3 regions of the Micromonospora sp. DT41 genome follow, and region 3 is predicted to be linked to each of the others. Evidence: predicted binding sites of a transcription regulator. Region 3 holds the regulator's gene; each other region holds the start of a gene.
The links. The regulator HrcA, encoded in region 3, represses chaperone genes, less so after heat shock. The targets are predictions, from matches to a motif close to GGTTNGCACNCTCNNNNNGAGNGTGCNAACC.
Positions count from the first base shown of each region.

Region 1: groL (chaperonin GroEL) is a predicted target of HrcA. The motif match lies at 2,457-2,487, and genes of this name have one in related genera.
Region 2: groES (co-chaperone GroES) is a predicted target of HrcA. The motif match lies at 1,619-1,649, and genes of this name have one in related genera.

Region 1 is NZ_JBNCKU010000003.1:255,186-260,003, forward strand. It holds gene ACLQ23_RS07535 (GNAT family N-acetyltransferase) at 1-446, opposite strand, end outside; gene ACLQ23_RS07540 (cold-shock protein) at 806-1,009, shown strand; gene ACLQ23_RS07545 (hypothetical protein) at 1,138-2,409, shown strand; gene groL (chaperonin GroEL) at 2,682-4,304, shown strand; gene ACLQ23_RS07555 (hypothetical protein) at 4,379-4,621, opposite strand; gene ACLQ23_RS07560 (GNAT family N-acetyltransferase) at 4,709-4,818, opposite strand, start outside.
Region 2 is NZ_JBNCKU010000007.1:111,536-116,353, forward strand. It holds gene ybaK (Cys-tRNA(Pro) deacylase) at 1-274, opposite strand, end outside; gene ACLQ23_RS15480 (THUMP-like domain-containing protein) at 285-1,481, opposite strand; gene groES (co-chaperone GroES) at 1,783-2,097, shown strand; gene groL (chaperonin GroEL) at 2,168-3,808, shown strand; gene ACLQ23_RS15495 (molybdopterin-dependent oxidoreductase) at 3,933-4,818, shown strand, end outside.
Region 3 is NZ_JBNCKU010000019.1:43,685-48,502, reverse strand. It holds gene hemW (radical SAM family heme chaperone HemW) at 1-397, shown strand, start outside; gene ACLQ23_RS27180 (DUF4870 domain-containing protein) at 461-1,135, opposite strand; gene hrcA (heat-inducible transcriptional repressor HrcA) at 1,349-2,371, shown strand; gene dnaJ (molecular chaperone DnaJ) at 2,445-3,590, shown strand; gene ACLQ23_RS27165 (16S rRNA (uracil(1498)-N(3))-methyltransferase) at 3,592-4,326, shown strand; gene ACLQ23_RS27160 (SDR family NAD(P)-dependent oxidoreductase) at 4,517-4,818, opposite strand, start outside.

The DNA.
Region 1 (4,818 bases), on a different contig from region 3:
CGCTGATAGGCGCGACAGGCGCGGTCGTTGCCGACCACCACCTCAAGCATCAACTCCGGCCGACCGCAGGCCAGCGACCAGGCCGCCACCTCGTCGATCAGATCGCCGAGCAGGCCGCTGCCCCGCCAGGTCGGCGTGACGTAGACCGCGTAGATGACTGTCAGGTCGGCCTCGCGCGGCGCCACGGTGCCACCGGCGTGCCCGACCAGCCGACCGCCCGGGTCGGCGACGAACTGCGCGGTGTCGGACCCGATCGAGGTGTACGCGATCCGGGCCGCGTACTCGGCGTGCGGCCGGGCCGCCGCTTCCGCCAGGGTCTCCAGGAAGGCCAACGGCGCGTCGGCGAGCATCTCCAGGCGCAGGGCCCGCATCCGGGCGGCGTCCTCCGGCCGGACCCGACGGATCTTCGCCTGTCGAACGGCGGCCGAGTCGGTGTCGGTGGTCATGTCTGCATGCCTACCACAGGGGCAGAAGACGTTCTCCGGGCCGCGCCCGACCCGCTCCCACCCGGATCCTGGACAAGGCCACGCGCATCCCAGGCGGTGGATGATCAGGGTCGGCAGCGGGCCACGTGGACAACGACGGGCGTAAATCAAGACAGGGTTGTCGCCGCAGCCAGGTGTGCTGAGGGGAGGGTCAGGAATATGCCCGATTTGTGGTCGTGCGCGGCTGTCACTCCTCGTGTAGCGTGCGATTTCGGTCACCCTCTTCAGCGGCCGTCGTCGATCGCTGAAGCGGTGGCCGGAGGCGTCCGGCCCTGCCGTGCGCCGGGGCCAGGCAACGCCGCAGAGTGAGGAAGTGCACCGTGGCACAGGGCACCGTGAAGTGGTTCAACGCCGAAAAGGGCTACGGCTTCATCGCCGTCGACGGCGGTCAGGACGTGTTCGTCCACTTCTCCGCGATCGAGATGGACGGCTACAAGGCGCTGGACGACGGTCAGCGGGTGGAGTTCGAGATCGCCCAGGGTCAGAAGGGTCCGCAGGCCGAGCACGTACGCGTCGTCGCCTGAGCGCAGCCCCGCACCCATCCGCCCGGCCGGTAGCCGAATCGTGTCCGGTCGTCGGCGGGTCGGGGCTGCGCCGGCGAAGCCCACCCGGGAAGATCGTGAACCGTTCCAGCCATTGCTGAGGAGGGTTCATGACCGACCAGCCGCCCCCGTCCAACCCGCCGATCGGGCCGGGGGAGCAGGGTCCGTCCGATCCGCTTCCGCCCGGCGCGACGCCCGCGTCCGGCCCGTACCCCGGTCAGCAGCCCGGATGGGACGCCGCCCAGGGTGGCTGGGGCCAGCAGGCAGGTCAACTGCCCGCCGGCCCGCCGCCAGGGTGGGGTGCCCCGCAGGGTGGGTGGGGTCAGCCGGGTGGTCCGCCGCCGGGCTGGGGTGACCCGCAGGCCGGCTGGGGTCAGCAGGCCGGTCCGCCGCCGCAGGGCTGGGGTGACCCGCAGGCCGGTCCGCCCCCGCAGGGCTGGGTCTTCCCGCCCACCGGCGGCTACCCGCCCGGCGCTGGTCCCTACGGCGGTCAGCACTGGTACCCGGGGCCGCAGGTCGGCTGGTACCCGCCCGGCCTCGACCCCAACGACCCGCTTGTCACGCCGCCCGGTGCCGGTTTGCCGGGCTGGCTCGACCGGTTCAACGGCGCACTGCGGCGAGGCTGGCGGCAGTTGGTGCCGATTCTCCTGCTCACCCAGGTGCTGCCCGCGGCCGTCCTGGCGATCATCTCGCTGGCCCTGGACCCGACGGCAAAGTGGGATACGCAGCCCGTCGACCCGGTGGCCGGGCTGCCGGACAACTTCGGTGCCGAGCTGTTGACCTTCGTCGTGGTGCTGATCGTCGGCAGCCTGCTCATCGGTGCGGTGCAGGCCGTCGGGTGGGCCGCAGGCAGTTGGGTGATCACCCAGCAGGCCGCGGGCAGGCCGGCCAGCCTCGACGGGGCGCTGCGGTACGGCGTACGCCGGGCGCTCGGCCTGTGGGGCTGGACGCTGGTGATGGGCCTGCTCGTCGGCGTGGGTATCTGTCTCTGCGTACTGCCGGGCATCTATCTGGCGTTCGCGCTGAGCATGGCCGGCCCGGTCTACCTCTTCGAACGGCACAACCCGATCGGCCGGTCGTTCCGGATGTTCCACGACCGGTTCGGGATGATGCTCGGCCGTGTGGCGCTGGTGGGCGGCGTGGTGCTCGTCATCAGCTTGATCTCCGGCGCCCTGGAGTCGGTGGGCACCGTCCCGTTCGGTACGGATCCGCTCGGCGCGCCGGGCTCCGCTGTGGGCGTGGTGGCCGTGATCGTGGTCACCTCGGTCCTGGCCCTGCCGGCCTACCTCGTCCAGCTGGCCGGCCTGCTGGTCACGTACACCGAGCAGCGGGCCCATGAGGGGCCGGTGAACAGCGCCGGACTGGCTGCGGAACTCGGCTGAGCGGCCCCATCGTGCTTGCACTCGGCAGGTGAGAGTGCTAAAAAAGGCATTGGCACTCGCACACTGTGAGTGCCAATGGTCGGGACGGTGGGGCCAGGTCGCACCGGTGTGGAGACACCGGAGCGGCACATGGCCGGTCGTCGCGGGCTATCCGGCCCGGCCGAAGGACGTCGTCGTCGCCAGGTGGCGACGTCCCAAGGTGCGTACACCAGGCGGCCCATCCGGGGCACACATCTCGGGTGGCCCGTGAGTGTCCAGGAGGACAACGCCGTATGGCCAAGATGATCGCGTTCGACGAAGAGGCTCGCCGCGGCCTCGAGCGAGGCATGAACCAGCTCGCCGACGCCGTGAAGGTGACCCTCGGCCCCAAGGGCCGCAACGTGGTGCTCGAGAAGAAGTGGGGCGCCCCCACCATCACCAACGATGGTGTGAGCATCGCCAAGGAGATCGAGCTCGAGGACCCGTACGAGAAGATCGGCGCCGAGCTGGTCAAGGAGGTCGCCAAGAAGACCGACGACGTTGCCGGTGACGGCACGACGACGGCGACCGTCCTGGCCCAGGCCCTGGTTCGCGAGGGTCTGCGCAACGTGGCCGCTGGCGCCAACCCGATGGCCCTGAAGCGGGGCATCGAGGCTGCTGTCGCGAGCGTCTCGGAGGAGCTGTCCAAGCTCGCCAAGGACGTCGAGACCAAGGAGCAGATCGCCTCCACCGCCTCCATCTCCGCCGGTGACAGCACCGTCGGCGAGATCATCGCCGAGGCGATGGACAAGGTCGGCAAGGAAGGCGTCATCACCGTCGAGGAGAGCAACACCTTCGGGCTGGAGCTTGAGCTCACCGAGGGCATGCGCTTCGACAAGGGCTACATCTCGGCCTACTTCATGACCGACCCGGAGCGCATGGAGGCCGTCTTCGACGACCCCTACCTCCTGATCGTCAACAGCAAGATCTCGTCGGTCAAGGACCTGCTCCCGATCCTGGAGAAGGTCATGCAGTCCGGCAAGCCGCTGCTGATCATCGCCGAGGACATCGAGGGCGAGGCCCTGGCCACCCTGGTCGTCAACAAGGTCCGGGGCACCTTCAAGTCGGTCGCCGTCAAGGCGCCGGGCTTCGGTGACCGCCGCAAGGCCATGCTCGCCGACATCGCCATCCTCACCGGTGGCCAGGTCATCAGCGAGGAGGTCGGCCTCAAGCTGGACGCCGTCGGCCTCGACATGCTGGGCCGCGCCCGCAAGGTCGTGGTGACCAAGGACGAGACCACCATCGTCGACGGTGCCGGTGACGCCGAGCAGATCCAGGGCCGGGTCAACCAGATCCGTGCCGAGATCGACAAGAGCGACTCCGACTACGACCGCGAGAAGCTGCAGGAGCGGCTGGCCAAGCTGGCCGGTGGCGTCGCGGTGATCAAGGTCGGCGCGGCCACCGAGGTCGAGCTCAAGGAGCGCAAGCACCGCATCGAGGACGCCGTTCGCAACGCGAAGGCCGCCGTCGAGGAGGGCATCGTCCCGGGTGGTGGCGTCGCGCTGGTGCAGGCCGGCAAGACCGCCTTCGACAAGCTGGACCTGGTCGGCGACGAGGCGACCGGTGCCAACATCGTCAAGGTCGCGCTGGACGCCCCGCTGCGGCAGATCGCCGTCAACGCCGGCCTTGAGGGCGGCGTCGTGGTGGAGAAGGTCCGTAACCTCGAAGCGGGTCACGGCCTCAACGCCGCCAACGGCGAGTACGTCGACCTGCTGGCCGCGGGCATCATCGACCCGGCCAAGGTGACGCGCTCGGCGCTGCAGAACGCGTCGTCGATCGCCGCGCTGTTCCTCACCACCGAGGCCGTCGTCGCGGACAAGCCGGAGAAGACCCCGGCTGCCCCGGCTGGCCCGGGTGGCGGGGAGATGGACTTCTGAGTCCAGTTCCGACACACCGAACGGGGCGGGCCGCTGATGCGGTCCGCCCCGTTCGTCGTGTGGCCCTTTTGTCGTCAGGTGGGCAGTGGCCGCTGGTTGCGCCGTTTCTTCGCCTGGTCGTACGGCGGAGGCAACTGGATCGGCGCGTCCACCATCTCGTGTGACTCCACCGCCGACGCGTCGTCGGTGGTCATCTCGGCAAGCTGCTCGGCGTCGCCGTAGTCGAGCCTGTCGAACGGCAGTTGGTCGGGCAGTTCGGCGACCGGCTTCCAGGTGATCGGCGGGCCGTCCTCGGTCTGGTCATCATCCGTGGTCATGGCTGCCTCCTCTTACCGAAACGGTAGGGGGCGCCGATCGGCGATGCGGGCGAATCGCGTTATATGGATCTATATCCTGTTCGCCCTTTAACCGACGTCGAGTGTCCGCCGGTACAGGAAGAAGACCCGCTCGATCCGCGCACCAGCGCTGCCCGAGTAGAACGGCACCGGCCCCACCCAGCCGATCTGCGCCCGGT
Region 2 (4,818 bases), on a different contig from region 3:
CCGCCCGGTCGGCGAGCGTCGCCCGCTTGCCGCCGGCCGCCGCCGCGAGGGCCTTGAGGTCCAGTTCTCCGGTGACCGGAACGACTGCCACCGTGAGCGCGCCGTCGACCTCGGTCACCAACGACTTGAACACCCGCTCCGGTGCCACACCGAGCGCCGCCGCCACCAGCGCGCCGTAGTTCGGCGCGTCCGGAGACACCCGGTACGGATGGATGCGATGCGCGACGCCATGCTTTACCAGCAGTGCCGTCGCCGGAGTGCCCTGTCCCGCCACGCCTGAGAACCTAGTCGACAGGCCGGCAGACGAGCACTGTCGGCGACCCGGCGACCCGGGTCAGCACCAGGCTCGCCGCCTGGTCGCCGGCCAGCCGCAGGTCCTTGCGGAGCTGCTCCGGGGTGAGCGCCGAGCCCCGCTTGAGGATCTCCACCCGCCCCACCCCGCGGTCGCGCAGCAGTGCCCGCAGGCGCTTGAGCGAGAACGGCAGCACGTCGGTGACCTCCAGGCAGCGCGCGTACGGGGTGCGGGTCGGCTGGTCGGCGTAGAGGTAGGCGATGCTCGGATCGCCGAGGGTGGCGTCCAGCTCACCGGCCAGCTCGGCGACGAGGTGCGCGCGTACCACCGCCGCGTCCGGGTCGTACAGGTAGCGGCGTGGCGGCCCGACCGGGGCCTCGACGGCACCCGAGCCGGTGAGTTCGTGGCGGCGGTACCCGGCGCCCTCCTGCCGGTGGACTGTGGCGCGGCGGGGCTCCCGGGCCAGTTCGCCGCACCAGAGCGCGGCCTCGACGAGGTCACCGTCCACGCTCACCCACTCCGCCTCGGCTCCGGGCGGGATGAGCGCGTGGTCCAACCCCGGTGCCACCTTCACCACAGTGCGGGGCACCCGTTCGGCAAGCCCTGTCACGAAGTCCCACGGTGGTGAGTAGGCGCGCGGGTCGAAGATCCGCCGGCCGGTGCCGGCCCGACGTCGGGCCGGGTCGCAGAAGACGCCGTCGACCCGGGAGACGTCGAATGCTGTGGCGTCGCCGCACTCGACCGTGAAGCGCTCGGCCAGCCCTGCCGCTGCGGCGTTGGCGGCTGCCATCTCGGCGGTCACCGGGTCGGCTTCCACCCCGTACACCCGGATGCCGGCGCGGGCGGCGGCGAGCGCGTCGGCGCCGAGGCCGCAGCCCAGGTCGGCAAGCGCGCGGACGCCGGCCGCGTGCAGCCGTTCGGCGCGGCGGTCCGCGACGACCCGGCGGGTGGCCTGCTCCAGCCCGGCGCGGGTGAGGAACATCCCGGCGGCGGCCGGGCCGAACTTGCCGACCGCCCGGTGGCGCAGCTCCGCCTGGGTGAGCGCCGCCGCGGCGAGCGCGGGTGGCACCCCTGCCGATCGTAGGGCCGACGCCGCCGCCAGCGGGTCGCCGCCGGCCAGCCCGGCCGCCGCCGCGAGCGCGGCCGACCCCTCGGGGGTACGCAGCGCGGCCAGCTGATCGAGATCCACCCGAGCATTGTCCCGACCAGCGGCAGGGGCGGCCGGTCCGGGTTGATTACCGACGTCGGCTCGCCGAGATTGTGGCGACACGACAGGCCGCGCGTTGGCACTCTCCTTGACGGAGTGCCAGCCACGGAATAACCTGCGATTAGCACTCTCACCCCGAGGGTGCCAGCTTCCGGGTCTCGCGACCCGGGTGCGCAACGCCAGGCGGACCGGCACCCGCGACGACGGCCCCGCCCGGTGGCATGTGGCAAATGACGCTGGTCGGCCCCGCCGACCGGTAACGAATCCAGTACCCCAGGAGGGTATGCCCGTGACTACCGCGACCAAGGTTGCGATCAAGCCGCTCGAGGACCGCATCGTGGTCCAGGCGAACGAGGCTGAGACCACCACGGCGTCGGGCATCGTGATCCCCGACACCGCCAAGGAGAAGCCGCAGGAGGGCACCGTCCTCGCTGTGGGCCCGGGGCGCGTCGACGACAACGGCAACCGGGTTCCGGTTGACGTGCAGGTCGGCGACACCGTCCTCTACTCGAAGTACGGCGGCACCGAGGTCAAGTACGCCGGCGAAGAGTACCTGGTGCTCTCCGCCCGCGACGTCCTCGCGGTCATCGAGAAGTAAGCAACCGATCAGTGTCGTTGCCCCGGTCCGGCTCGCCGGGCCGGGGCAACGTCGCTTCGAAGGGACATTCATGGCGAAGATCCTGAGCTTCTCGGACGACGCCCGACACCTGCTGGAGCACGGTGTCAACGCCCTCGCTGACGCGGTCAAGGTCACCCTCGGCCCGCGCGGGCGCAACGTCGTCCTGGACAAGAAATTTGGTGCGCCGACGATCACCAACGATGGTGTGACCATCGCCAAGGAGATCGAGCTCACCAACCCCTACGAGAACCTCGGCGCGCAGCTGGTCAAGGAGGTGGCGACCAAGACCAACGACGTCGCCGGCGACGGGACCACCACCGCGACCGTGCTGGCGCAGGCGATGGTCCGTGAGGGCCTGCGCAACGTGACCGCCGGCACCAACCCGGCCGGCCTCAAGCGGGGCGTCGACGCGGCGGCCACCAAGATCTCCGAGGCGCTGCTCGGCCGTGCCGTCGAGGTCGCCGACCAGAAGGCGATCGCGAACGTCGCCACGATCTCCGCGCAGGACTCCACGATCGGCGAGCTCATCGCCGAGGCGATGGAGCGGGTCGGCCGCGACGGCGTCATCACCGTCGAAGAGGGCTCGATGCTCACCACCGAGCTGGAGGTGACCGAGGGTCTCCAGTTCGACAAGGGCTTCATCTCGCCCAACTTCGTCACCGACCTGGAGGGCCAGGAGTCCGTCCTCGAGGACGCCTACATCCTGGTCACCACGCAGAAGATCTCCGCGATCGAGGAGCTGCTGCCGCTGCTGGAGAAGGTCCTCCAGAACAGCAAGCCGCTGCTGATCATCGCCGAGGACGTGGAGGGCCAGGCGCTCTCCACCCTCGTGGTCAACTCGCTGCGCAAGACCCTCAAGGTCTGCGCTGTGAAGGCCCCGGGCTTCGGTGACCGGCGCAAGGCGCTGCTCCAGGACATCGCCATCTCCACCGGCGCCGAACTGGTCGCCCCGGAGCTGGGCTACAAGATCGACCAGGTTGGCCTTGAGGTGCTGGGCACCGCTCGGCGCGTGGTGGTCGACAAGGAGAACACCACGATCGTCGACGGCGGCGGCCAGAAGGCCGACGTCGAGGACCGGGTGTCCCAGATCCGCAAGGAGATCGAGGCCTCCGACTCCGACTGGGACCGGGAGAAGCTGGCCGAGCGGCTCGCGAAGCTCTCCGGCGGCGTGGCCGTGATCAAGGTGGGCGCGGCGACCGAGGTCGAGATGAAGGAGCGCAAGCACCGCATCGAGGACGCCATCGCGGCGACCAAGGCTGCGGTCGAGGAGGGCACCGTGCCCGGCGGCGGCGCCGCCCTGGTGCAGATCCTCCCGGTGCTCGACGACGACCTGGGCTTCACCGGTGACGAGAAGGTCGGCGTCTCGATCGTGCGCAAGGCGCTCGTCGAGCCGCTGCGCTGGATCGCTCAGAACGCCGGCCACGACGGCTACGTCGTGACCCAGAAGGTCGCCGAGATGAAGTGGGGCCACGGCCTCGACGCCGCCACCGGCGAGTACGGCGACCTGGTCAAGGCCGGCATCATCGACCCGGTGAAGGTGACCCGCAACGCGGTCACCAACGCCGCCTCGATCGCCGGCCTGCTGCTCACCACGGAGAGCCTCGTGGTGGACAAGCCGGAGCAGGCCGAGCCGGCCGCCGCCGGTGGGCACGGCCACGGCCACGGTCACCAGCACGGCCCGGGCTTCTGACCCGATAGCGTCACCCTTTCCGGGGCACACCGTCCACGACGGTGTGCCCCGGCTTGTTCCCGAGATATCCATCGAGGGCCGCCACGGTTGGCAGCCCGGCGAGTCGACCGCGCACACTGGGTCGATGAGCACGACGTCACGGCGGTACGCCGCGCTGGCCGGAGTCACCGCCGCCGCCGTCGCCATCGGAGTCGCCGAACCGGTGGCCGTCCTGACCGGCCCTCGGTCGGCGCCGCTGGTAGCGGTCGGCGGGGTGGTCGTCGACGCCGTTCCCGAGCCGCTGAAGCAATTCGCCATCGACGTCTTCGGCACCGCCGACAAGATCGCCCTGCTGGTCGGCACGGCAGTGCTGCTGGGCGGGTTCGCCGCGCTGATCGGGGTGCTCGCGGCACGCCGACTGGCCGTCGGTCTGGCCGGCATCGGCGCGCTGGGCGCCGTGGGGGTTGCCGCCGCTCTGACCCGTCCCGGCGCGGACCTCGCCGACGCCCTGCCATCGCTCGTCGGCGGTGGGCTCGGAGCGCTGGTGCTCTGGCTGTTCATCGCCGGCCCGTTCGAGATGGACCCCTGGCCCTGGACGCCACCCACGCCACCCGAGCCGACCACGAGCGGTCCGGCACCAGGGCTGCCGACCGCCTCGTCGGCCAACGAAGACCTGCACGCACCGGCAGCTCCGACCGCCTCGCCGCCTTCGGGTGGGTCTCCGAACCCGGTGGGGTCGGAACGGCAGGAGGGGGTCGACCCGGAGTCGCGGCGGCGGTTCCTCACCGGCACCGGGGTTCTGCTCGGCACGGCCGCGGTGGCCGGTCTGGGCGGGCGCTGGCTGGCCGGGCGGCGTGGGGTGTCGGCCGCCCGGGACGCGATCCGCCTGCCCGCGCCTGCCGTACCCGCGGCGGCGGTGCCGGCGGGGGCGGACCTCTCGCTGGCGCAGCTCGCGCCGTACGTGACCCCGAACTTCGGCTTCTACCGCATCGACACCGCGCTCGTGGTGCCGCAGGTGGACCCGGACACGT
Region 3 (4,818 bases):
CACCGACGACGCCCGGTGCCGGCACAACCTGCTGTACTGGACCGGCGCGGACTGGTGGGGGCTCGGGCCCGGAGCGCACAGCCACGTCGGCGGGGTGCGTTGGTGGAACGTGAAGCACCCCACGACGTACGCCCAGCGGCTGGCCGCAGGCGCGTCACCGGGTCTGGCCCGTGAGGTGCTCACCGCCGACGAGGCGCACATGGAGGACGTGATGCTGCGACTGCGGCTGGCAAGCGGCCTGCCGCTGGCGGTGCTTGACGTCGCCGGCCGGGCCGGCGCCGATCGGGCGCTCGCCGACGGCCTGCTGGCCGCCGACGACTACGCGGCCGGGCGGGCGGTGCTCACCCTGCGCGGCCGGTTGCTCGCCGACGCCGTGGTCCGCGACCTGCTGCCCTGAACCGACGCGCCGCCCCCGACCGGCGACGTGCGCCGGACCGGCCGGGGGAGCGGCCGGCCCGGGTCACTTGATGAAGGTGGCCGACATCGGGTAGCGGTAGGACGCGCCCTCGTTGGCCTTCATGCCGGCGATGATTCCGAACAGGATCTGGATCACCACTACCGCGACGCTGGGCAGGAAGAGCAGGCACCAGCTCACGAAGAGCAGCACGAACGCGATGATCGACCAGAGGATCTGGAAGTTGAGCGCGGCCAGGGCCTGCGCCCGCACGGTCGGCGACTGGTTGCCGCGGACCAGGTAGGCGATGAGCGGGGCCACGAAGCCCAGCGGACCGAAGCTGATCAGCGCGCCGGCGGCGCCGCCGAAGTGCGCGACAAGCGCCCAGGTCTTGTCCTCGTTGTTGGCGTAGCCGCCGCCGGGGCCGCCGTAGGCGCCGCCCGTCGGATAGCCGCCAGTGGGGCCACCCGGCGGGTAGCCACCGGGCGGGGGATAGCCGCCACCTGGGGGGTAGTCGCCCGGCGGGGGATATCCACCAGGCGGAGGGTAGCCACCTGACGGCGGTTGGTCACCGGTGGGCGGCGGATACCCGCCGGCCGGGGGATAGCCGCCCGAGCCAGGTGCCCCGGACAGTGGTGCGGTGGGTGGCTCGGCCGAGTAGGGCGAGCCTGCCGGTGAGGTCGGCTCCGGCGGGTAGCCGCCAGGGTCTCCCGCACCGGGTGGGCGAGGTGGTTCAGTCATGGTGTCACGGTAGGGGTGGTTGGCAACGCCACACCAGAGCGACACCGCCGAGCCCGACCCGGCTGAACGGGCAACGAGGAACGAACAGCGGCGACCTTGATCATCGCGTCGGCGGGCGCGCCGACGTAGACTGGCACTCGTTACAGTCGAGTGCCAAGCGGCCCGCCGGCCCCGTTCGGGTCGGTGGCCGACGTGCGACAGGAGGTGCGGAGGATGGGTCTGGACGACCGGAAGCTCGCCGTGCTCCGCGCCATCGTCGAGGACTACGTCTCCACCCAGGAGCCGGTCGGCAGCAAGGCGCTTGTCGAGCGTCACCAGCTCGGTGTCTCCCCGGCCACGGTCCGCAACGACATGGCCGTGCTGGAGGAAGAGGGCTACATCCGGCAGCCGCACACAAGCGCCGGCCGGGTGCCCACCGACCGCGGCTACCGGCTCTTCGTCGACAGGCTGTCCCGCGTCAAGCCGCTCAGCCCGGCCGAGCGCAGGGCCATCGAGCGGTTCCTGGTGGGTGCTGTCGACCTCGACGACGTGGTGCACCGCACAGTCCGGCTGCTCGCCCAGCTGACCCGCCAGGTGGCCGTCGTGCAGTACCCGAGCCTGGCCCGCTCCTCGGTGCGGCACCTGGAACTGGTGCCGATCTCCACCACCCGACTCATGCTTGTCATGATCGCCGACACCGGCCGTGTCGAGCAGCGGCTGGTGGAGCTGCCCGGCCCGGTGCCCGCCGACGACGTCACCGACCTGCGCCGCATGATCAACGAGAAGCTCGCCGGCGAGCGGCTGTCCGACACCCCGCCGCTGGTGCAGGCGCTGGTCGAGGAGGTGCCGGCCACGCTGCGCCCGGCCATGACCACACTCGCCTCCGTCCTGCTGGAGACGCTCGTCGAACGGCACGAGGAACGCATCGCGCTGGCCGGCACCGCAAACCTCACCCGGGGCGGCCTGCTCGACTTCCAGGGCTCACTGAGGCCGATCCTCGAAGCCCTGGAAGAGGAGGTCGTGCTGCTCAAGCTCATCGGCGAGACCGAGCCGAGCACGACCCGGGTGCTGATCGGCGACGAGAACGAGTTCGACAACCTGCGCGCCGCCTCGGTGGTGAGCACCGGATACGGCCCGGGCAGCACAATTGTCGGCGGCCTCGGGGTGCTGGGGCCGACCCGGATGGACTACCCCGGCACCATCGCCACGGTGCGCGCCGTGGCACGCTACGTGGGCGAGCTGCTGGCCCAGAACTGACAAGTCAGGGCCGACGGCCGGCTGCGGCCGCCGGTCGGCGCAACGCGAGACGAACATGAGGACACGGAACGCAGTGGCCAGGGACTACTACGGCATCCTCGGTGTCAGCCGGGAAGCCTCCGATGATGAGATCAAGCGCGCCTACCGCAAGTTGGCGCGCCAGTTCCACCCGGACGTCAATCCGGACCCGGAGGCTCAGGAGAAGTTCAAGGACATCAACGCCGCGTACGAGGTCCTCTCGGACGACCGCAAGCGGCAGATCGTCGACCTGGGCGGCGACCCGCTCGCCCCGGGCGGCGGTGGCGCCGGCGGTCCGGGCGGCCCGGGCGGGGCCGGCCCGTTCGTCGGATTCCAGGACATCATGGACGCGTTCTTCGGCGGCGCGGCGGGCGGCGCCCGTGGCCCCCGCCCACGGACCCGTCCGGGCTCCGACGCGATCCTGCGACTCGAACTGGACCTGCACGAGACGGCGTTCGGCGTCGAGGCCCCGATCACCGTCGACACGGCTGTGCTCTGCACCACCTGCTCGGGCGCCGGCACGGCAGCCGGCACCCACCTGGCCACCTGTGAGGCGTGCGCCGGTCGGGGCGAGGTGCAGTCGGTGCAGCGCACCTTCCTCGGCCAGGTGGTGTCGGCCCGCCCGTGCACCGTCTGCCAGGGCTACGGCACCACGATCCCGCACCCCTGCCCCACCTGCGCCGGCGACGGCCGGGTGCGTACCCGACGCTCGCTGACCGTCAAGATCCCGGCCGGCGTCGAGGACGGCATGCGGATCCGCCTCGCCCAGCAGGGGGAGGTCGGCCCGGGTGGCGGCACCGCCGGCGACCTCTACGTCGAGATCCACGAGAGGCCCCACGACGTCTACTCGCGCAAGGGTGACGACCTGCACTGCCGGGTCACCGTGCCGATGACCGCCGCGGCGCTGGGCACCCGCCTCACCATCAAGACCCTCGACAGCGAGGAGACCGTCGACGTCAAGGCCGGCACCCAGCCGGCCAGCACGCTGCGGCTGCGCGCCCGAGGTGTGCCGCACCTGCGCGGCACCGGCAGGGGCGACCTGTACGTGCACCTCGACGTCCGGACGCCGACCAAGCTCGACCCGGACCAGGAGCGGATGCTTCGCGACTTCGCCAAGACCCGTGGCGAGGAGGTCGCCGAGCTGACCAAGCAGGGCGGCTTCTTCTCCCGGATGCGCGACGCGTTCAACGGGCACGCCTGAGGTGTCCGCGCCGCTGTTCCTGGTCGAGGCGCTGCCCACCGGCGACGCGTTGATCCTGGACGGCCCGGAGGGGCACCACGCCGCCACGGTGCAGCGGCTGCGTGTCGGCGAGGAGTTGCTGCTCGCCGACGGCCGGGGCGGCACGGCCGCCGCCGTGGTCACCGCCGTCGGCAGGGGCGCCCTGGAGGTCACCATCACCTCCCGGGGGTACGCGGACGCGCCCGTACCCCGGCTGGTGACAGTGCAGGGCATCGCCAAGGGCGACCGGGGCGAGCTGGCCGTGCAGGCGATGACCGAGGTCGGGGTGGACGAGATCGTGCCCTGGGCGGCGTCCCGCTCGGTCACCCAGTGGCGCGGCGACCGGGGCGTACGCGCCCGGGAGAAGTGGGTGGCCACCGCGCGGGAGGCTGCCAAGCAGGCACGCCGACCCTGGCTGCCGGTCGTGGCCGGGGCGCCTGACGAGTCCACAGCGACGGTGGCCCGCCGGATCGCCGGTGCCGCCGCCGGGTTCGTCCTGCACGAGGAGGCCGAGGAACGGCTCTCGACCGCCGACCTGCCAAGCATCGGGGAGATCGTGCTTGTCGTCGGCCCGGAGGGCGGCATCGATTCGGCCGAGCTGACAGCGTTCCGGGCAGCCGGCGGCCGACCGGTACGGCTCGGTGTCGAGGTCCTGCGCACCTCCACCGCAGGCGTGGCAGCGCTCAGCGTGCTCGCCACCCGCCTCGGCCGCTGGTAGCCCCACCTCCCGCCGCAGTAGGCCGACCCCGCCCCGACCCGGCCTCGGCTCTCGCCCCGACCCCGGCCCCGCCCACTTGTCCCTGTTCCTGTTCCCGGCGGTCGCCCGACCAGGTGCGGTCAGTGTCCTTTGCTCTGCTTCAACTGACGCAACAGTTTCGGCCCGTGGTGGCGGAGTGCGCTGGCGGCGGTCAGCTGCGCAGGTAGGACGCGCCGTTGAGGTCGACGATGGTGCCCGAGGCCCACTCCGCTTCCGGCGACGCCAGCCAGTGCACGGCTGCGGCGATCTCCTCCGGCCGGGCCACCCGGTCGAACGGGCTCTGCGCCCGGATCGCCGCGCCGCCCTCGCCGCGAAGGTGCTCGGTGGTCATGTCGGTCGCCACGAAACCCGGCGCGACGGTGGCGACGGCGATGCCGTACGGCGCTAGCGCCACGGCGAGGGACTGGCCCAGCGCGTTCAGCCCCGCCTTGCTGGCGCCGTACGCCGGCTGGT